DNA from 4 places in the Streptomyces sp. NPDC088387 genome. Region 2 is predicted to be linked to each of the others. Evidence: riboswitches for the same ligand, from Rfam matches in the RefSeq annotation. Region 2 holds a riboswitch; each other region holds the start of a gene.
The links. Region 2 has a riboswitch for cyclic di-AMP ahead of ACIQAC_RS06890 (peptidoglycan DD-metalloendopeptidase family protein). Riboswitches for the same ligand answer to the same signal wherever they lie in the genome.
Positions count from the first base shown of each region.

Region 1 (5,299 bases), on a different contig from region 2:
GGGGTTGGTCACGAACAGGTCGTCGCCGACGATCTGGACCTTGTCGCCGAGACGGTCGGTGAGGACCTTCCAGCCGGCCCAGTCGTCCTCGAACAGCGGGTCCTCGACGGAGACGAGCGGGTAGGCGGCGACCAGCTCCTCGTAGTACTCCGTCATCTCGGCGGCGGAGCGCTCCTTGCCCTCGAAGAGGTACTTGCCGTCCTTGTAGAACTCGGAGGCGGCGACGTCGAGCGCGAGGGCGATCTGCTCGCCGGGCACGTAACCGGCTTCCTTGATCGCTTCGAGGATGAGGTCGAGGGCCTCGCGGTTGGAGCCGAGGTTGGGGGCGAAGCCGCCCTCGTCGCCGAGGCCGGTGGACAGGCCCTTGCTCTTCAGCACCTTCTTGAGGGTGTGGTAGACCTCGGTGCCCCAGCGCAGCGCCTCGGAGAAGGACTCCGCGCCGATCGGCGCGATCATGAACTCCTGGATGTCCACGTTGGAGTCGGCGTGCGAGCCGCCGTTCAGGATGTTCATCATCGGAACGGGCAGCAGGTGCGCGTTCGGACCGCCGAGGTAGCGGAAGAGCGGCAGGTCGCTGGCCTCGGAGGCGGCGTGCGCGACGGCGAGCGAGACGCCGAGGATGGCGTTGGCGCCGAGCGAGCCCTTGTTGTCGGTGGCGTCCAGGTCGAACATCGCCTGGTCGATCAGGCGCTGCTCGGTGGCGTCGTAGCCGACGAGCTCCGGGCCGATCTGCTCGATGACGGCCAGGACGGCCTTCTCGACACCCTTGCCCTGGTAGCGGTTGGGGTCACCGTCGCGGAGCTCGATGGCTTCGAAGGCACCCGTGGAGGCGCCGGACGGAACGGCGGCACGACCCGTGCTGCCGTCGTCGAGGCCGACCTCGACCTCGACCGTGGGGTTGCCTCGGGAGTCCAGGATTTCCCGGGCTACGACGACGTCGATGGACGGCACGAGCATCTCCTTCGTGGATGTGACGCGGTGGGGCAGGACCGCAGCGGCTCTGCGAGACGAGCCTAACCGGCTTGGTGCGTTCGGCCAGCCGGTCGACCATCCCGCGGACAGAACCGATCGTAAAATGTTTCCGAACGAAACAAAGACGGGTGTCCAAGCCGTGGCGTACGGCCGGCCACGGTGGTGTGCGAAGGCATAGAAAAGCCCCGTCCCGGTGCGTACGGGGGAACGCGCACCGGGACGGGGAACCCGCGAGGGACGGGGGGACCCGCACGGGAGCCTCTGAGAGGAAGCACCTCAAGCATGGGGGGAGAGGCTGTGGGGGGACTGGGGCTCGGCTGTGCGCGAGCCGTGGGTCACTTCAGGTGCAGCTGCTGACCCGGGAAGATGACGTCGGCGTCGTCGACGATGTCCTTGTTCAGGTCGAACAGCTTCGCCCAGCCGCCCTTGACGTCGTGCTCGGCGGCGATGGCGCTGAGCGAGTCGCCCTTGACGACCTTGTACTCGCCGTCGCCCTTCTTGACCTTGGCGCCGGTCGGCGTCGTGACGGTCTCCTTCTTCGGGGCGGCGGGGCGCTCCTGCGAACGCGACGCGCTCTGCTCCTCCGAGGAACGGTCCGTGCCGCTCTGCGACTCGGTGGAGGGCTGGCTCGGGGTGGTCGAGCCACCGCCGTTGTAGGCGGCGTTGGACAGGCCGACGCCGCAGACCGGCCAGGCGCCCTTGCCCTGGCCCGCGAGGACCTTCTCGGCGATCTCGATCTGCTGGGCCTTGCTGGCCTGGTAGGCGGCGGCCGCGTACTTCGTACCGCCGTAGGCGGCCCAGGTCGACGGGGAGAACTGCACGCCGCCGGAGTAACCGTTGCCGGTGTTGATGGACCAGTCACCGCCGGACTCGCACTGGGCGACGGCGTCCCACTCGGACGCGGTGGCGGCGGAGGCGCTGCCGGCCGCCATCAGCGGGGCGGCGACGGCGGCACCGGTGACACCGGCGAGCGCGACGACACGGGTGGCCTTGGACGGGCGGCGGTGCTTGCCCTTGCCGGAAAACAGCATGGTTGATCCCCTCACCGACGCCTGCGAGGTGAGCTGTCGGGTTCGGGCCGGTTGAGTTGCCCGGCCGTGTCTCGTACGAGGCTTTCGTCCCGTACGGCACGGCTACACCCCAAGCCGGTTCCGACATCGAGTCACCTCGACCGCCGGGCCCGGCACTTACCTGTGGGTCCCCCGCTCCTGCCTACGGCGCTTGACGCGACGACTGTTCCCGGACGACCACCGGCAGGATTCGGCGTGGCGGTTGTCGGGGCTCACTGCTGCGAGCGGTGTTGACCGTAGACACGCGATTCGCCGAATTTCAAAGACGATCAGGGCTTCTGAGACTCATCCCACACTTTCACCAAACCGGACATTCAGCGCGAAGTGTGACGCGAACTCCCGTTGCCTTTCGTCCGGTTAGGCCCCGAGTTCCAGGGTCTGACCGGGGACGATGCGGTTCGGGTCGGTACCGATCGACTCCTCGTTCTCCGCGTAGAGCTTGCGCCATCCGCCGTCGAAGCCAAGGGAGTCGGCGATGGAGCAGAGAGTGTCACCGTTGCGGACGGTGTAGGAGCTGTCGAGCGGGTCGCGTGCGTCGCCGCTGCCGCGCGAGGCGTGACGGCCGGAGGAGCCCGCGGAGGCGTCCGGGGAGATGACCGTACGGTCCCCCACGGCGTCCTCGTCGGCGCTGTTGCCACGATGGCGGCCCGTGCCGGAGAGCGAGCCGGTGTCGACCAGGTACGAAGAGCCGACTTCCTGCGGGAAGTTGTCCGATTCATCGCCGTTTGCCCCGGAGGGGTCGCCGGCCGGGTCGGCGGCGGGGTCGCTCGGCGAGACCGGGGTGGCCGAATCGTCCGTTCCGTCCGGCTCACCCGAGGGGTCGGTGTCGCCCGAAGCGTCACCGGAGGGCGAAGTGGACGAATCGGACGGCGAGTCCGAGCCGTCGGAGGAATCGGGCGACTGGGACGGGTCGGACGATCCGGTGGAGTCGGAGGAGCCGGAGGAATCGGTCCGGCCGTCGGTCGAGCCGTCGGAACCGTCCGTGTTGTTCGAACTGTCCGAATCGTTCGACCCATTCAGGCCATTCGAGCCGCTGGAGTCGTTCGCGTCGGACTCGCTGGAGGAGCCGGACGTCGCGTCGCCCCCCACGCCGGTGTCGACGTCGGCCGGCTTGGAGTCCTGCGTGAGTCCGTGGACCAGGCCGCAGACGGACCACGCGCCGACCCCCTGGTCGGCGAGGATCCGCTCGGCCACGGCTATCTGCTGCGAACGGCTGGCCTGGTCGGCACTGGCCGCGTAGTCCAGACCGCCGTAGCTCTCCCAGTCCTGCTGGGTCACTTGCAGACCGCCGTAACGGCCGTTGCCCTCGTCCGCGCTCCACGCGCCGCCGCTCTCGCACTCCGCGACGGCGTCCCATGTGGTACCGCTCGCCGCGCTCGCGCCGGCGGCGCCGAGGAGCGGGATGGCGATGGCCGAGCCGGTCACGCCGGCCGCCACGAGGAGCGCCGGAGCCTGACGGGGGCGACGGTGGCGGCCGTTCCCGGGGAGCATGCGGTGACCTTTCGCGAGACAGCGGTGACCCGCGCGGCGCCTGGTGTTCGACGTCGCACTGATGGGTGAAAGTAGCGGCAGTCGATCACTTGTCACAAGTTAATGCCGCGTAGATCACGTGAAGATCACAGACGTGAGGTGATGTCATCTTTTTGATGACTGTATGTCAGGAGGTACGGGGGTGAGGTGACTGTCTGTGCGTCAGGGCGCCCGGGGTGCCGGCCGGGTCCGACGGTGGGCGTCCCGCCCGGGTTTCAGGGACGCTCGGGGGTGAACTCGACCGGCAGGGTGCGCAGTCCGCGCATGATGAGGCCACCGCGCCAGCGGAGTTCGGCCGGGTCGGCCGCCAGGCGCAGGTCCGGAAGACGGCTGAAAAGCGTGGCGAGCGCGGTCTGTCCCTCCAGCCGGGCGAGCGGGGCACCGAGGCAGTAGTGGATGCCGTGCCCGTAACCGAGGTGTTGGTTGTCACGACGGGAGAGGTCGAGGATGTCCGGGTCGGCGAACCGCTCCGGGTCGCGGTCGGCCGCCGCCAGCACCACCAGAACCGGATCCCCGGCCGCGATGTCCTGTCCGCCCAGACTCAGCGGCTCGGTGGCGAACCGCCACGTCGCCAGCTCCACCGGCCCGTCAAAGCGGAGCAGTTCCTCGACACCGGTCTCCAGCAGGCCGGTGTCCCCCTCGTCCAGGGCCCGTTGGAAGCGGCCGCGCTGCTCGTTGTGGGTCAGCAGCGCGTACGTGCCGTTTCCGATCAGGTTCACCGTCGTCTCGAACCCGGCGAACAGCAGGATGAACGCCATCGCCGCCGCCTCGTTCTCCGTGAGGTGCTCACCGTGGTCGGAGGCGCGGATGAGCCCGGAGATGAGGTCCTCGCCGGGCGACGCGCTCTCCGGGAGCGCCTCGCGCTTGCGGTGGATCAGCTCGGCGAGATAGCCGCGCATCTTCTTCACCGACCGCGCGACCCCGCCCCGCGGACCGCCACCGTGCCGGATCATCATCCCCGCCCAGTCCCGGAAGTCGTCCTGGTCCTCGCGCGGGACACCCAGCAGATCGCAGATCGCGTAGATGGGCAGCGGGAACGCGAACTCGTGGATCAGATCCGCCTCCCCCTTCTCCGCGAACCGGTCGATGAGCCCGTCCGCCAACTCCTGCACCCGTGGCGCGAACTCGGCCACCCGGCGGGGTGTGAACGCCTTCGACACCAGCCGGCGCAGCCGGGTGTGGTCCGGCGGGTCGATGTTGAGCAGATGGGTCATCAGCTCGGCCTTGCGCTCACCGGGGATGCCGGTCTTGCCCTTGGCGTGCGCGGGTTCGTCGTGATGCGCGGGGTTCTTGGACAGCCGCCCGTCGGCCAGCGCCTGCCGCGCGTCGGCGTACCGCGTGACCAGCCAGGCCTCCACACCACTCGGCAACTCCGTCCGGTGCACGGGGGCGTGCTCCCGCAGCCACGCGTACGCCGGGTAGGGGTTGGTGGCGAACTCCCAGGTGAAGAGCGGCGGGGCGCCTGCGGCGGACTCGGCCGGGTGGGCGGACTCGGCCGGGTGGGCGAACTCGGCGGGGTGGGCGGGCTCGGCGGGGTGGGCGGACTCGGCAGAGTGGGGCGCCTGGTCCGGGGTGTTGTGCGGGGGCTCGGGGTGATGCTGGTCGGTCACTGGCCGACCGTATCCCGGCTCTGTCCGGCCTCCTTCTCTCTGATCGCGTCCCGGTACACCCGCGCCGCCGCCCGCAGCGCCGCCTCCGGGTCCACGCCCTCCGCCTCGGCTCGGGCC
Region 1 is NZ_JBIVNC010000019.1:105,625-110,923, forward strand. Features, by position in the region: gene eno (phosphopyruvate hydratase) at 1-957, opposite strand, end outside; gene ACIQAC_RS36220 (transglycosylase family protein) at 1,308-2,003, opposite strand; cyclic di-AMP (ydaO/yuaA leader) riboswitch at 2,007-2,202, opposite strand; gene ACIQAC_RS36225 (transglycosylase family protein) at 2,400-3,533, opposite strand; gene ACIQAC_RS36230 (cytochrome P450) at 3,788-5,182, opposite strand; gene ACIQAC_RS36235 (nucleoside triphosphate pyrophosphohydrolase) at 5,179-5,299, opposite strand, start outside.
Region 1: linked by a shared signal. The riboswitch ahead of ACIQAC_RS36220 (transglycosylase family protein) and the one ahead of ACIQAC_RS06890 (peptidoglycan DD-metalloendopeptidase family protein) in region 2 are both predicted to bind cyclic di-AMP.

Region 2 (5,299 bases):
GGGAGTTGAAGAAGGGCGACGTGGCCGCCCTGATCGTCGAGCCGATCCAGGGCAAGGGGGTGCACGAGGCACCGCCCGGCTATCTGCGCGCCGCCCAGGAACTGCTGCACAGGCACAAGGCGCTGCTGATCGCCGACGAGGTGCAGACCGGCCTCGGCCGCACCGGCGACTTCTACGCCTACCAGCACGAGGACGGCGTCGAACCCGACCTGGTCTGTGTGGCGAAGGCGCTGTCCGGCGGCTATGTGCCGGTGAGCGCCACCCTCGGCAAGGACTGGATCTTCAAGAAGGTCTACTCGTCGATCGACCGGGTGCTGGTGCACTCGGCGAGCTTCGGCGGCAACGCCCAGGCCATGGCGGCCGGCCTCGCGGTCCTCTCCGTCATGGAGAACGAGCAGATCGTCGCCAACGCCCGTGCGACCGGCGACCTGCTGCGGACCCGGCTCGCGGCACTGGTCGACAAGTACGAACTGCTCGCCGACGTGCGCGGCCGGGGCCTGATGATCGGCATCGAGTTCGGCCGGCCCACATCACTGGGGCTGCGCAGCCGCTGGACGATGCTCCAGGCCGCGCGCAAGGGCCTGTTCGCGCAGATGGTGGTCGTCCCGCTGCTTCAGCGGCACCGGATCCTCACCCAGGTCTCCGGCGACCACCTGGAGGTCATCAAGCTGATCCCGCCGCTGATCGTCGGTGAGAAGGAGGTCGACCGGTTCGTGGACGCCTTCACCGAGATCATGGACGACGCGCACGGCGGCGGCGGACTGATCTGGGACTTTGGGAAGACCCTGGTCAAGCAGGCGGTGGCCAACCGGTGAGATCCTGGCACCCGCGGGGGTGAACGCCGGAGCTTGTCTCTGAGGCAAGAGATTTGCCTTGGAGGTAAGACTCCGGCTGAATGGAGGGTATGAGCCCCTCTCCCGACGCGGCACCGGAGCCCGGCCCCGAGCCCGCCGCCGGTCAGTTGCCGGCCGTCGCCCCGCAGCTGCGCGCCCTGCGCCGCCGGGCCTCGCTCACCCTGGAGGCCGCGGCCCGCGCCGCCGGTCTTTCGCCCGCCCACCTCTCCCGGCTGGAGACCGGCGGGCGGCAGCCCTCACTGCCGATGCTCCTCGCGCTCGCCCGTATCTACGGTACGACCGTCTCCGAACTCCTCGGCGAGACGGTCGCCGAACGCGACGCCGTGCTGCGCGCCGCCGACATGGAACCGACCGAGGCCGGCGGCTGGACGTACTGGCAGGCCGGCGCCTCCGGCCGCGGGATGCAGGCACTGCGCGTCCACGTACCGCACGGCTCCCAGGGCGACATCGTGCGGGTGCATCCCGGCGAGGAGTGGCTGTACGTCCTGCGGGGCCGGCTGCGGCTGCGCCTCGGGGACGCCGTGCACCAGCTCGGTCCCGGGGACAGCGCGCACTTCGACTCCCTGACCCCGCACCGCATCGCCGCCCGCGACCCGGCCGGCGTCGAGCTGCTCTTTGTACACACCCTGCTTCAGAGCCCCACGGCCGCGCTCTGTCTCGGCCCGACGACGGGAGAAACACCATGAGCGAGACCGCGAAGCGCAACCGCGGAGTCTGGGTGCGGCTGTTCATCTACGTCGCCGCCGGGCATGTCTTCGCCGCGTTCCTGTACCTGCTGTTCGAGGTCGGCGCGAAGTAGCGGTGGCGGCGCGGGCTCAGTCGAGCATGCGCTGCCGCAGCCGGTCGCGGAGTTCCGGCGTCAGCTTCAGACCCTGCTCCAGATAGCCGTCGACGCCGCCCCAGGTCGCCTCGATGGTGTCGAAGGCCGTCGTCAGATACTCGGCGCGCGCGTCGAAGAGCGGGCTGATCAGCTCCATGACCTCGGGGGAGTGGGCGGAGGGGGCCTTGCTGCTGCGCCGCACCTGGTAGCGGCGGTGCTTGGCGTTGGACTCCAGATAGTCGGCGAGGATCGCCTCGCGTTCCACGCCCAGGGCGAGCAGGGTCACCGCGACCGAGATGCCCGCGCGGTCCTTGCCGGCCGCGCAGTGCATCAGGGCCGGGACGCTGTCCTCGGTGAGCGCGTGCAGCACCCGGGAGTGCTCGGCGGTGCGCTCCAGGACGATCGTGCGGTACGACTCGACCATCCGGTTCGCCGCCCTGCCGTCGGCGAGCAGGGTGCGCAGCTGGTCCAGGTCGCCCTCGCGGATCATCGTCCAGAACTCGGCGCCGTGTGCCGGGTCGGTCAGCGGCAGGTTCACGTTGCGGACGCCGGGCAGTTCGATGTCCGGGCCCTCAAGGCGCTGGTCGGCGGCGTTGCGGAAGTCGAAGACCGTGTGCAGTCCGAGGGAGGACAGGAACACGGCGTCCGCCGCGGTCGCGTGCGCGAGATGCCCGCTGCGGAACAGCACTCCCCGACGCACCCGGCGGCCGTCCACCGTCGGCAGCCCGCCCACGTCCCGGAAGTTGCGCACGGCTTCCAGCTGTGGCTCGGTCGACGGGACCTGCTGCGTCACGGGGGGCTCCTCCCGGTCGGACCGCCGGCCCGGCTCGGGTGCCGGCCGGCGTGGGGCACCTCGACGATACGACAAGGCCTCGCGCGGAACGGTGTCGAGGCCTCCTGTCGAGGCCTCCTGCGGAACGGTGTCGCGAAACGGACGAAACCCCCGTAAAGAAGTCTGTGATTTCACTGTGCCACTCAATGCGACACTTCTCCTCCTGCGTCACATCTGGGAGTTCTGTCCGAATTGATGCGTGGATTCCAACTCGCTCTGGAATAAAGGGACCTGGAGCACTGTCACGTGAGCAGCGTCATATTCGTGACCGTGTGTCGCCCGTCATGTTCACGTAATCAGGCCGCTTTTCAAGGGGTTTTGGGAATTCGGCGTGTACCGCTTCGACGGAGGGTGACCGGGAATTCCCCGTACGGATCAAGAAGGGGACCTTCGAGTGGAACCTCTTGCTTGTCCCTTTGCGTCTTGGTCGCTTACGTTCACCACCGAATCCGGACGGAACGCCGAATCCTGCCGCCGCCCGGAAGCCGCCCACTCACCCGTGCCTCGGCAGGAGCGGGGGACCCACAGGACTTACCGCCTGTTCCGGTCTCCGGAACGGCTAGGGGTTCAGCCGCGTTCCCCGCGCGGCCGGGCATCTCCAGCCCGCACCCGACAGCTCACCTCGCAGGCGCCGGAGAGGAATTCGCCATGCCCGCGAAGGGTAAGCACCGCCGTCCCAAGAGCAAGCGTTTCACCCGCTCGATCGCCGTCGCCGGAACCGGTGGCGCCGCACTCGCACTGCCGCTGATGGGGGCCGCCGGCGCCCACGCCGCCACCGGCCAGTCCGTCACGGAGAAGGCCGCCGGAACTCTCACCGCCACGCAGGAGTCGCTGCCGCGCACGGTCACCGAGCAGCCCGTCGCGCAGCAGACCGCGACCAAGACCGCCACCCCGAAGTCCGGTGCGCACACCTACTCGGTGAAGGTCGGCGACTACCTCGCGAAGATCGCCGAGGAGCAGGACGTCACCGGCGGCTGGCAGCGGATCTACGACGACAACCGCGAGGCCGTGGGCAGCGATCCGTCGCTCATCCACCCCGGTCTGAAGCTCTCCATCGGCAAGAAGGCGGCCGACAGGCCCGCCGGCACCGACACACAGGCTTCGAAGCCGGCCGAGTCCTCCGACTCCACCGCGTCGCAGAAGACGCAGAAGTCCGAGGAGTCCAACTCCAGCCAGGCGCAGGGTGATGCGTCGTCCTCCGGCGACCAGTCCACGACCACCGCCAACGCCTCGGGCTTCAGCCTCCCGGTGGCCGGTGCCGCCGTCGGCACGCCGTACCGCATGGCGGGCAGCATGTGGTCCAGCGGCTACCACACCGGTGTCGACTTCGTCGTCCCGACCGGCACCTCCCTCAAGTCCGTCGGCAGCGGCACCGTCGTCTCCGCCGGCTGGGGCGGTGCGTACGGCAACCAGGTCGTCATCAAGCTCGCCGACGGCTTCTACGCCCAGTACGCCCACCTGTCCTCGCTGTCCGTCTCGCAGGGCCAGTCCGTGTCCGCCGGCACACAGGTCGGCCTCTCGGGCGCGACCGGCAACGTGACCGGCCCCCACCTGCACTTCGAGATCCGCACCACGCCGGACTACGGCTCCGACGTCGACCCCGTCGCCTACCTGCGCTCGCACGGTCTCTCCGTCGGCTGAGACCCCCGTCGCGCGACCACCTCCGAAGGCCGGACCCACGATCCCCGGGTCCGGCCTTCGGTGCGTACCGGTGGATATCGGGATGTGTTGCGGGACCCGTGGACTATTCCGCATTTGACCAAGGCTTGGTCCGTGGCTTATCTCACCGCCCGTCAACCCCGCCCTACGGTCGCGTAAGTCACATTCGAAGGGGAATCATGGTGCGACGTGGCAGACGATTCGAAGAGTGACAGCAGAGCAGAGATCGGGTCGTACGTGGCGCTGGGGGACAGCTTCACCGAGGGTGTGGGCGATCCCGGCCCCGACGGGGCGCTCGTCGGCTGGGCCGACAGGTTCGCGGTACTGCTCGCGGACCGGTGCCCGGAGGGCGACTTCACCTACACGAACCTCGCCGTACGCGGGAAACTCCTCGACCAGATCGTGACGGACCAGGTGCCGCGGGTCGCGCGACTCGCGCCCGACCTGGTCTCCTTCAGTGCCGGCGGCAACGACATCCTGCGCCCCGGCACCGACCCCGACGACGTTGCCGAACGGTTCGAACGCGCGGTCGCCCTGCTGGCCGAGGCGGCCGGCACGGTGATGGTGACGACCGGCTTCGACACCCGTGGTGTGCCGGTGCTCCGGCATCTGCGCGGCAAGATCGCCACCTACAACGGACATGTGCGGGCCGTCGCCGACCGGTACGGCTGTCCCGTCCTCGACCTGTGGTCCCTGAAGTCCGTCCAGGACCGCCGGGCCTGGGACGGCGACCGGCTCCATCTCTCCCCCGAGGGGCACACGCGCGTGGCGCTGCGGGCCGGACTCGCCCTCGGCGTCGACGTACCGGCCGACCCCGAACAGTCCTGGCCCGCCCTGCCGCCGCGCGGCACGCTGGAGGTCCGCCGCGACGACGTGCACTGGGCGCGGCAGTACCTCGTGCCGTGGATCGGACGCCGGCTGCGCGGCGAGTCGTCGGGGGACCATGTGACGGCCAAGGGCGCGCTGTCGCCGCAGGACATCAGGCTGCGGATCGATTCGGTGGCGTAGGCCGGGGGCGCGTGGCTGTGCGGATGCGCGGTGCCGGAAGGGGCTCTGGTGGGCCGGGGGATCAGAAGGCCGTTGGTGACAGGCCCAGTTCCCGGCCCACCGCCTCGTCCACCCACTGCTGCGCGC
Region 2 is NZ_JBIVNC010000002.1:522,341-527,639, reverse strand. Features, by position in the region: gene ACIQAC_RS06910 (aspartate aminotransferase family protein) at 1-815, shown strand, start outside; gene ACIQAC_RS06905 (helix-turn-helix domain-containing protein) at 905-1,540, shown strand; gene ACIQAC_RS06900 (DUF6126 family protein) at 1,537-1,653, shown strand; gene ACIQAC_RS06895 (tyrosine-protein phosphatase) at 1,670-2,467, opposite strand; cyclic di-AMP (ydaO/yuaA leader) riboswitch at 2,983-3,150, shown strand; gene ACIQAC_RS06890 (peptidoglycan DD-metalloendopeptidase family protein) at 3,155-4,147, shown strand; gene ACIQAC_RS06885 (SGNH/GDSL hydrolase family protein) at 4,355-5,173, shown strand; gene ACIQAC_RS06880 (TetR/AcrR family transcriptional regulator) at 5,235-5,299, opposite strand, start outside.

Region 3 (5,299 bases), on a different contig from region 2:
CGACCAGGCGTTCACCCACCCCGGCGTGCTGGTGGACAGGGCCCAGCTGGACGCCGTACGGGAGAAGGTCACCGCGGGGAAGCAGCCGTGGCTGAGGGCCTACCTCGACATGCGGGACAGCAGATACGGGTCGTACAAGTACCGGGCCCAGCCGCACACGACCGTCTCCTGCCCGGCCGGTGACCTGCCCGGCCGGGGCTGTGTCGAGGAGCGTGAGGACGCGATCGCCGCGTACACCCAGGCCCTGCTGTTCACCGTGACCGGCAAGCGGCAGCACGCCACGAAGGCCGCCGAGATCATGGACGCCTGGTCGGCGAAGCTGAAGCGGCACACCCGGGTGAACGCCGGGCTCCAGGCCGGGTGGGCCGGGAGTACCTGGGCGCGGGCCGCCGAGATCGTCCGGCACACCCCGGGCGCGGACTGGCCGCAGGACCGGGTGCGGCGGTTCGAGGGGATGCTGCGCACCGCGCATCTGCCGTACGTCACCAAGCGGGTGCCCGAGCGCAACGGGAACTGGGACCTGGTCACCGCCGACGCCGCCATCTCGATCGCCGTCTTCCTCGACGACCACAAGACCTTCGACCATGCCCTGACCCGGTTCCGCGAGCGGGTGCCGGCCGTCTTCTACCTGGCGAAGGACGGCCCGCTGCCGAAGAGCCCGGTGGGTTCCGGCATCCGGGACCAGAAGCAGCTCAAGGCGTTCTGGTTCCGCCCGCGCGCGTTCAAGGACGGCCTCTCCCAGGAGACCTGCCGCAACTTCGCGCACGTCGGCCACTCCGTCGCGGCCACCGCCCATATCGCCGAGACCGCCTGGCACCAGGGCGTCGACCTGTACGGAGACGCCAAGGACCGGCTCCGGGCGGCCCTCGCACTGCACGCCCCGTACCAGGAGGGCCGGGCGGCGCCGGGGTGGCTGTGCGGCGGCCGGGTCGAACGGGACATGGGCCCCGACCTGGAGGTCGCCCTCAACCATCTGGAGAACCGTCTCGACACCCCGGTCCCGGCCGCGCACCGGCTCGTCCACCGCTCCCGCCCGGCCGGCACCGACGACCTCTTCGTCGCCTGGGAGACCCTCACGCACGCGGACAATCCGGGGGACTGAGCACGGCCCCGCCCGCCAGGCCGCGGGGTTTTCCGGAGGGGCAGCGGTGGCCTGCGTAAACGCGTGTGCTTTTGGTCCCGCGGATGGCGTACACTGAAGTCACAACGGCGCGGGGTGGAGCAGCTCGGTAGCTCGCTGGGCTCATAACCCAGAGGTCGCAGGTTCAAATCCTGTCCCCGCTACTGAAAACTCAGGGCCCGGAATCCAGATCATGGATTCCGGGCCCTGAGTGTTTTCCCCCGCGATCCGCGTGCGTCCCCGCGTGATCTTCCACCGGGTCATCCGGTCGGCCCGCCCGACTGGCCCGTCGACCCCGCTGCGGCAACCCTGGTGAGGTGACTCCCGACCCCGTGACGGAGGGGCCGTATCCCGTACCGCAGCGGCACATCTCGTACGCCCGCCGCTTTGTGCGGCTGCTGCCGGTGCTGCTGATCGTCGGCGGCGCGATGTACGAGTACTTCACCCCGAAGGAGTTCACCGCCGTCCCGTTCTTCACGGCCGCGCCCCTGGTCGCCGCCCCGCTCTTCGGGCGGCGGTACACGATCCTCACCGGCCTGGCGGCCGTGATCACCGTGGCGGTGATCCATCTCCGGCTCGATGTGATCCTCGGCGCGGAGTCGGTCACCGAGACGATCACCGTGCTGACCGTCTCCGGGCTGGCCCTCCTCATCAACACCCTGGTCCGGCGCAGCGACGAACGGCTCGCCACCGCCCGCCAGATCGCCGAGGCCGCCCAGCGGGCGGTGCTGCCGGAGCCCGCCGAGCGGATCGACGGGTTCGAGATCGCCGTCCGTTACGAGGCCGCGCAGGCCGGTGCCTTCATCGGCGGCGACCTGTACGCGGTGCAGGACTGCCCGGCCGGGGTCCGGCTGCTGGTCGGGGACGTGCGCGGCAAGGGCATGGGCGCGGTGGCGGCCGTGGCCGTGCTCATCGGGACGTTCCGGGAGGCGGCCGAGCAGGAGGCGACCCTGGAGGCGGTCGCGGGGCGGCTGGAGCGGGCGCTGGCCCGCGAGGGCGACCGGCGCGCGGGGCTCGACGCGGTCGAGGGGTTCACCACCGCCGTACTCGCCGAACTCCCGCACGGCGAGGGCGTCCTGCGCATCGTGAACCGCGGTCACCCCGGGCCGCTGCTGCTGTACGCGGACGGCGCGCTGCGGCCGCTGCCGGCCACCGAGCCGGCGCTGCCGCTCGGGATGGGCGATCTCGGCAACTGGCCGGACCGGGTGGAGGAGTACGCGTTTCCCGCCGGGGCCATGCTGCTGCTGTACACCGACGGGGTGTCCGAGGCGCGGGACGCGCGCGGGGAGTTCTTCCTGCCCGAGGAGCGGCTGTCCGGCCGGGTCTTCGCGGGGCCGGGGGATCTGCTGACCACGCTCGCGGAGGACGTGCGGCGGCACACCGGGGGCCGGATGACGGACGACATGGCACTGCTCGCCGTACGCCGGACGGGGGCTTCGTCACAGCCGGTAAGTGAGTGAACGCCCTCCGCATAACATCTGAGTCACCGTCAAAACTCTTGTGACATACGTGGCGTGGTCAACTCGCCCGATTTTCGCCGCTCATGGCCCGTACGTCCGGCGGGAAAGCGTTAACGATCAAGTGGAACCGCTTGGAAATCACCCCCCGGTTCTATTAACGTCCGATAACGCAGCGCGGTCGTCCCAGCCGTCACAAGAGACGGCTCCGTGCTCAAGCGCCGAATTCCGCAAGGGAACCGGGGAACCACCAACTTGGGGTGAATCGGGCGTATGTGGTCGTGGCAACACGGCACATATACGCGCGTAGGAGACCTTCCTGCTCCGAACCCGTCAGCTAACCCGGTAGGCGAGAAGGAAGGAAAGGAGTACGCCTACGTGGCGTCCAACAGGCCTGCTCCTGAGGCCCCGTTCGTCCCCGCACAGCGCACCGAGGAAACCTTCGGTTACGGCGCCCCCCGCACCGACGAGGGCCCGTGGGAGGAATGGAACCCCACCGCCGAGACCGTCCGCCCCGTGCGCGGCCGGCACCGCGTCTCCAAGCAGCGCGGCGGTGGACTCGCCCGTAGCTCGACCGTCCTGGGCGTCGGTGTCATAGCCGCCGTCGGCGCGGGCGGTATGGCCACCGCGCAGACCGGCAAGCCCCCGGTGTCCATCTCCATGCCGGACCTGCCCTCGGTCGGCAGCCCCTTCGGCTCGGACGACGGCGACGACACCGAGCCCCTCTCCCAGACCTCCAGCACCCCGCTCAGCAGCCTCGGCGTGTCCACGACCGACACCGAGCAGGGCACCTCGGACGCCGGTGAGGTGCTGCGCACCCGCATCCTGGCGCAGGCCGAGAACCAGCAGAAGCAGCTCGACACCAAGACCGCGCAGCTCGCGCTGGCCAAGGCCGAGAAGCAGGCCGCCGACGCCGCCGCCAAGGCCGAGAAAGAGGCCAAGGAGAAGGCCGCCGCCGCCAAGAAGAAGGCGGAGGAGGAGGCCGCGCAGAAGGCCGAGGCCGAGCGGCTCGCCAAGCTGGCCAAGGAGTTCACGCTCCCGACCTCCTCGTACACCCTCACCTCGACCTTCGGTCAGGCCGGCGCCCTGTGGTCCTCCGGCTACCACACGGGCCTCGACTTCGCCGCGCCCACCGGCACGCCGATCAAGGCCGTGCACGGCGGCACCATCACCGAGGCCGGCTGGAACGGCTCGTACGGCTACAAGACCGTGCTGACCCTCGATGACGGCACCGAGATCTGGTACGCCCACCAGTCGTCGATCGGCGTCAGCGTCGGCCAGAAGGTCACCACCGGCGAGGTCATCGGCCGCGTCGGCGCCACCGGCAACGTCACCGGCGCCCACCTCCACCTGGAGGTCCACACCCCCGGTGGCGGCGGCATCGACCCCATGGCGTGGCTGCGCGGCAAGGGCCTCAACCCCTGAGCCGAGTTCCCCTCACGGCCCTGACGACGAACCCTCGACGTCAGGGCCGCTGTTATGAGCGGTACGGGTTGTAGTAGGCGGGGTGCGGACCGACCGGGCCGTAACCGCCGTAGCCGCTGTGAACGCCGTAGCCGCTGTGGCCGCCGTACGTGGGCAGGGGCCACGGGGTGATCACCGGGACCGGTGGTGCGGTGGCCCGTGCGGCGTGGTCGAGGGCGGGACGGGCGATGTCCCGGCGCCGCCACAGCTCGTTCAGCAACGCCCGCTCGCGCTCCACGAAGTCGGGGCCCGCGAGACCCCGGCGGCCCCGGCGGCGCAGAAACGCCAGGGACGTCGCGTACGACTCGTACTGGGCCACCGCGCGGGCGGCCGGTCTGCCCAGGTGGCGGCCGGCGTACTCACGGGCCAGACCGCGGGCCCGCATCGAGCCGAGCGCGTAGGGCTCCGAAGGGGCCAGCCAGCCGGCGGCCGCGTAGGCGGGCAGTTCCTCGCGGACCAGGCGCAGTTCGCGCTGCCGGGTCCAGATCATCAGCCAGGTCAGCAGCGCGAACGCGGGGACCATGAACACGCCGTAGACCGCGAAGAAGCCGTAGTCGCCGAAGGTCGACGAGCCGTTCCAGAAGGCGTGCAGGCCCATCGCCAGCAGCAGCCCGGACAGGGGCAGCAGAACGCGGCGCACCTGCTGGCGGTCGCCGGCGAGCGCCGCGAAGCCGAAGCCGATGCCGGTCAGCACGGTGAACAGGGGGTGCGCGAACGGCGACATGATGATCCGGACGAAGAACGTGGCCGCCGTGACCGAGGCGATGCCGCCGTCGCCCGTGAGCTGGTCGGTGCCGAACGCCGTGCCCAGATACAGGATGTTCTCGGTGAAGGCGAAGCCCGTCGCGGTGAGACCGGCTATCACCACACCGTCGAGGATCCCGGTGAAGTCCCGTCTGCGGAACAGGAAGACCAGCAGGATCGCGGCCGCCTTCGCGGACTCCTCGACGACCGGCGCTATCACGGTCGCGCCGAGGGTGTCCGCGCCCGTCGGGTCGGCGGTCGCCGTCGCTATCCATCTGGTGGCGAAGCTGTTCGCGATGATCGCTATCAGCGCCGCCGCGCACGCGCCCCAGGCGAACGCGAACACGAGGTTCCGCCACGGTCCCGGCTCGACCCGGTCCAGCCAGCGGAACGCGGCTATGAGGAGGGGAACGGGCAGCACCGCGAGGCCAAGACCCACCAGGAAGCCCTCGGTGCCGGTCTCCTGGCGCACCAGCGCGAGGATGACCAGCCCGGACAGTGCCAGCAGGATGAT
Region 3 is NZ_JBIVNC010000003.1:19,779-25,077, reverse strand. Features, by position in the region: gene ACIQAC_RS08280 (alginate lyase family protein) at 1-1,102, shown strand, start outside; tRNA gene ACIQAC_RS08275 (tRNA-Met) at 1,211-1,284, shown strand; gene ACIQAC_RS08270 (PP2C family protein-serine/threonine phosphatase) at 1,438-2,580, shown strand; cyclic di-AMP (ydaO/yuaA leader) riboswitch at 2,787-2,944, shown strand; gene ACIQAC_RS08265 (M23 family metallopeptidase) at 2,956-4,002, shown strand; gene ACIQAC_RS08260 (PrsW family intramembrane metalloprotease) at 4,055-5,299, opposite strand, start outside.
Region 3: linked by a shared signal. The riboswitch ahead of ACIQAC_RS08265 (M23 family metallopeptidase) and the one ahead of ACIQAC_RS06890 (peptidoglycan DD-metalloendopeptidase family protein) in region 2 are both predicted to bind cyclic di-AMP.

Region 4 (5,299 bases), on a different contig from region 2:
GGCACCGGACGCTCGATCCGTACGGGAAGCTGCTGGAGGAGCGGATCGTCTTTCTGGGCACGCCGGTCGACGACACCGCGGCGAACGACGTCATGGCCCAGTTCATGCACCTCGAGTACCAGGACCCGGACAGCGACATCTCGCTCTACATCAACTCCCCCGGCGGCTCGTTCAGCGCGATGGCGGCGATCTACGACACCATCCAGTACGTCGGCTGCGACGTGGAGACGATCTGCCTCGGGCAGGCCGGATCCATGGCGTCGGTGCTGCTGGCGGCGGGCACACCCGGGAAGCGGCTGGCGCTGCCGGGCGCGCGGATGGTGATCCACCAGCCGTCGCTGCCGGAGCCGGTCCACGGGCAGACCAGTGATCTCACCATCCGGGCCGCGGAGTTGGCGCGCGTACGCACCCGCCTGGAGGAGATGCTCGTACGGCACACGGGGCGGGCACAGGTACAAGTGAGCGCGGACATCGAGCGTGACAAGGTGCTGACCGCGCAACAGGCTCTGGAGTACGGCCTGGTGGACCGGATCGTCTCCAGCCGCAAGACCACAGGCCCGACGCCCGACGCGAGGTGACCGCCGATGCTGCGACCGGAAGACCCCCCGCTGCCCGCACTGACCCGCGCCGAGGGCGAGTTGATCGACCGCTACCTGGACGTCGTCGATCTGCTCGGCCGGGTCAATCCGGCGCAGAACACCGACACCTACAGCGGGTTGCGGGCCGCGCAGGCACTGGTGGCCCGTGCCACCGAGCTGCGCGACGCGCTCGCGCTGATGCACCGCCGGGGCGAGACCGCGCTGCACGCGCCGACGCTCGCGCGGGCGCTGACCGTGCTGGACGGCGAGCGCCGGACGGCGCGCGTCACCCTTCCGCCGCGCTCCGAGAGTTGACGCGACGGCACCTGAATCCGCATACTCACCGGCTTTCCCGGTCCGTCCGCGGCCGGTTTCAAACGGACCAAAAGGCGTACCCCCGTTCGGCGTATTCGCAGGTCGTTGCGCGGAACCCGCACGGTTGCGCAAGGCCCATCCCGCCATGGCGGAACTGGGGACTCCGCCGCTGGTCCGAGGGGTCATCAGGACGTTGACGCGCGTTCGAACATAGAGATGTCCACCCGAACGGGTGAGTGGTGAGTAACAACACAAATCCCCGGTTCCGTTGGGATTTTCGGACACAAGTAGGTGAAGATCCCTGACTGACGACAAGACCCCGCCACCGCGGCGGGGCGGTCCGGGCGGACGCCGAGTCCTGCCGCCTCCCGGATGACCGGTCGACAGGAGTGGATCGGCAGGAGTGGAGGACCCAGGCACGACGGGCCGCCGGAGCGCGCAGTTGGCTTCGAGCAGTCCTTGGGGTGAAGCCGCCTTCGGGCGGCCGGGCTACTTCGCCAGCCCGAATCCGACAGGTCATCCTTCACAGGCGGCTGACGAAGGGTTGCGCATGACCGCGCTCAATCGTGTCCCGTCGCTCATGGCTCGGGCCGGTACGGCCTCGGCCCTCACGTTGGTGGCCGTGAGCGGCTCCGTCGTGGTTCCGGGATTCTCCTCAGAGGCCTCGGCAGCCACGCCGGCAACGAAGGCGCTCCAGGTCGCGGCTTCGAAGAAGGGGTCCCCGTACAAGTACGGGGCCACCGGACCGCGCCGTTTCGACTGCTCGGGTCTGACGCTGTACTCGTTCAAGAAGGCAGGCAAGAAGCTGCCGCGTACGGCTTCCCAGCAGTACAACAAGACGAAGCACATCTCCGCCAAGAGCCGCAAGGCCGGCGACCTGGTGTTCTTCCACTCCGGCTCCAGCGTGTACCACGTGGGGATCTACGCCGGTAAGGGGAAGATCTGGCACTCGCCGAAGACCGGAGACGTTGTCCGTCTACAGAAGATCTGGACCAAGAGTGTCTGGTACGGGCGCGTGAAGTAGCTCCGAGGAGGCGGTGACGGCGCCCTGACGCGCCGTCACCGCCCTTCGGGCGGGCTGTGCTGCCCGCACCGGCCGCGCCGGGCTCAGCCGGCGCGGCCGGCGGCCGTGCGCCACTCGGACGCGTCTCTACGGCTCCTGCTGTCCCGCGGCGGTCACCGGTCTCGCCGGCACCGTCCACGGCAGTTCGATGGCGACGGTCTTGCCGCCCTCCCGGGTGGGCCGGACGCTCAGCTTTCCGCCGCACTCCGCGGCCAGCCAGCGGATGATCACCAGACCGCGGCCGTTGTCCTGCTGGACCGCCGCCGGCAGCCGCTTCGGAAACCGGGGATGACTGTCCGTCACCCCGATGCGCAACTGTTCGTCACGCTCCAGCGACAGGTCCACCGTGAAGGTGGGTGACTGCCCGAGGGTGTGCTGTACGGCGTTGGTGGTGAGTTCGGAGACGATCAGCCGGATGGTGTCCGCCAGTTCCGTGTTCGGCGGCAACCCCCATTCCGCCAGGGTGTCGACCACGTAGCCGCGGGCCGTGGAGACCGAAGCGGGATCGCTCGGCAGAGTGACGGATGCTTCGAGATGATCTGCCATGGCGACGTCGTCCCTTTCCCACGGGACCGCAGTCCGACACGGAGCGGATGGTTCGAGTACGGTCCCGGACTGGTGCTACGCCGCCAGACTGCCATTAGCGGGCCTGTCACGGTGGCGATCCACCAAGATATGCATATATCTGTCGCTCGAAGCGGTGAACTCTGCGACGGCAGAGCGTATTTGGGCGGCTCGGAAGGAGTAAGGAGTACCCCATGCAGCACGGTCCCGCGGTGCGCCGCCGGAAACTGGGCGCCGAACTGCGTGCCCTGCGCGCCCGCGTGGGCCTCACCAGTGGCGAGGCGGCCGCTCTGGTCGGCTGGCACCAGTCCAAGGTCAGCCGGATCGAGACCGGCGCGAGCGGTGTGAAACCGGCCGATGTGCGGTTACTCCTGGACGCCTACGGCGTCGAGGAACCCGAACTGCGGGAACTGCTCCTCGCCCTCGCGGGCTCCGAGGACCTCGGCCGGCACCACTGGTGGCACGCCTACCGGGGTGTGCTGCCGCCGACCTACCGGGACTTCATCAGCCTGGAGTCGCAGGCCAGGACGATGCGCACACTGGAGACCTCGGTGGTGCCGGGGCTGCTCCAGACGCCCGACTACGCCCGCGCGGTCACCCGGGCCGCCGTCGAGGGGCTCGACGAGCAGCGGGTCGACGCGCTGGTGGAGGTGCGTCTCGCCCGGCAGGACGTGCTGCTCGCGAGGCCGCCGCTGGAGCTGAACGCCGTCCTGGACGAGGCCGTGCTGCGGCGGGAGGTGGGCGGGCCCGACGTGATGGCCCGGCAGCTGGAACGGCTCACGGAGGCGGCCAGGCTGCCCCAAGTGCGGCTGCAAGTGCTGCCGTTCGCCGCCGGGGCGCATATCGGCGTCACCGGCCCTTTCGTTATCTTCTCATTTCCGAGCACTTCTGATCTGGACGTGGTTGTTCTCGACCACTTGACGAGTAGCCTCTATCTCGAACGGAAAGAAGACCTGGAGGCCTACAGCGAGGCCTTCAACACCCTTCGGATCCACGCCCTTTCACCCGAGGACTCGTTGGATTACATCGCCGGGATAGGTGACGGCGCATGAAGGAGGCACCATGACTGCACTGCCTCGACACGTACCTTCCAGTGACCGACTGCACGGCGTGCCATGGCTGCGCAGCAGCTACAGCACGGGCGCGAACAACTGCGTCGAGACGGCGCGGCCGCGCCGCGGCCCCTGGGCCGGACTGCTCGCCGTGCGTGACTCCAAGGATCCGGCCGGACCCGCGCTGCTCTTCTCCCCCGAGAGCTGGGCGGGGTTCACGGCCGCGTTCCGCTGATCCGGGCAAGCCACCACTCGGACCCGCTCCCAGACCCCTCACTCAGACCCCGTACTCAGACCCTGACCGAGCACCATCCGACCGATCACTTTCGATCAGCTCCGGGCCGCGTGTGATCCGGCCGACCGGCCGCGTCACACGTTCGAGCGACACACTGCCGTGGTTCGCCGACTCATGGTCGCGTCTCGCAGATGACCCGGACAGCATGTTCGACCCGTTCCTCGGAGAGGTCCGCGCGGGCCGTCAGCCGCAGCCGCGAGACCCCGTCGGGCACGGACGGCGGGCGGAAACAGCCCACGGCCAGCCCGGCGGCGCGGCACTCGGCGGCCCACCGCACGGCCCCCTCCGGGGACGGCGCACGCACGGAGACGACCGCCGCGTCGGGACGTACCGCCTCCAGGCCCTCGGCCGTCAGCCGCGTGTGCAGTTCCGCCGCCACACCTCGCGCCCGCCCGGCCCGCTCCGGCTCGCGGCGCAGCAGCCGCAGGGCCGCGAGAGCCGCGCCCGCAGCCGCGGGGGCGAGCCCGGTGTCGAAGATGAAGGTCCGCGCCGCGTTGACCAGGTGGTCGACGACCTTGGCGGGCCCGAGGACCACACCGCCCTGGCTGCCCAGTGACTTCGACAGGGTGGCCGTCACGACCACGTCCGGCGCGCCCGCGAGCCCCGCCGCGTGTGCCGCGCCCCGGCCGCCCTCGCCGAGCACACCGAGCCCGTGCGCGTCGTCCACCACGAGTCCGGCCCCGTGCTCGCGGCACGCGGCGGCGAGGGCGGGCAGCGGGGCGGCGTCGCCGTCGACCGAGAACACCGTGTCGGACACCACGACCGCCGGCCCCTCGTGCGTGCGGAGCGCCTTGCGCACGGCGTCGGGGTCGGCGTGCGGGACGACCTGGGTGGTGCCGCGGGCCAGCCGGCAGCCGTCGATCAGGGAGGCGTGGTTGCCCGCGTCGGAGACGATCAGCGAGCCGTGCGGGGCCAGTGCGGTGACCGCGGCGAGGTTGGCCGCGTAGCCGGAGGAGAAGACGAGTGCCGCCTCGAAGCCGCAGAAGCCGGCCAGCTCCCGTTCGAGCTCGGCGTGCAGTTCGGTGCTGCCGGTCACCAGCCGGGAACCGGTCGCGCCGCCGCCCCACGCGCGTGCCGCCGCGGCCGCGCCCTCGACGACCTCCGGATGCCGGGCCAGACCGAGGTAGTCGTTGCCCGCGAGGTCCAGCAGCGGCGAGTCGGCGGGGCGCGGACGCAGCGTCCGTACGAGTCCGGCGCGCCGGCGCAGCAGCGCCTGCTCGTCGATCCAGCCGAACGCCATGGCTCCTCCGGGGTTTTTGTAGGCAGTGCACAGACCCTAGTCGCAGGTCCGGGCGCCCACTGTGTGGTGATACCCACACGTCCCGGGCCGCCTATTGTGCGAACTCTCCTTGGCCCGAGGGACCTCTTTAGGACAGGATCGCCTCTCATGGACCTGCTGAACACGCTGGTGGACAAGGGGCTTCGGCGCGAG
Region 4 is NZ_JBIVNC010000016.1:79,842-85,140, forward strand. Features, by position in the region: gene ACIQAC_RS33280 (ATP-dependent Clp protease proteolytic subunit) at 1-578, shown strand, start outside; gene ACIQAC_RS33285 (hypothetical protein) at 585-893, shown strand; cyclic di-AMP (ydaO/yuaA leader) riboswitch at 1,233-1,440, shown strand; gene ACIQAC_RS33290 (C40 family peptidase) at 1,444-1,917, shown strand; gene ACIQAC_RS33295 (ATP-binding protein) at 2,044-2,502, opposite strand; gene ACIQAC_RS33300 (helix-turn-helix domain-containing protein) at 2,715-3,572, shown strand; gene ACIQAC_RS33305 (DUF397 domain-containing protein) at 3,583-3,807, shown strand; gene ACIQAC_RS33310 (8-amino-7-oxononanoate synthase) at 3,980-5,107, opposite strand; gene bioB (biotin synthase BioB) at 5,255-5,299, shown strand, end outside.
Region 4: linked by a shared signal. The riboswitch ahead of ACIQAC_RS33290 (C40 family peptidase) and the one ahead of ACIQAC_RS06890 (peptidoglycan DD-metalloendopeptidase family protein) in region 2 are both predicted to bind cyclic di-AMP.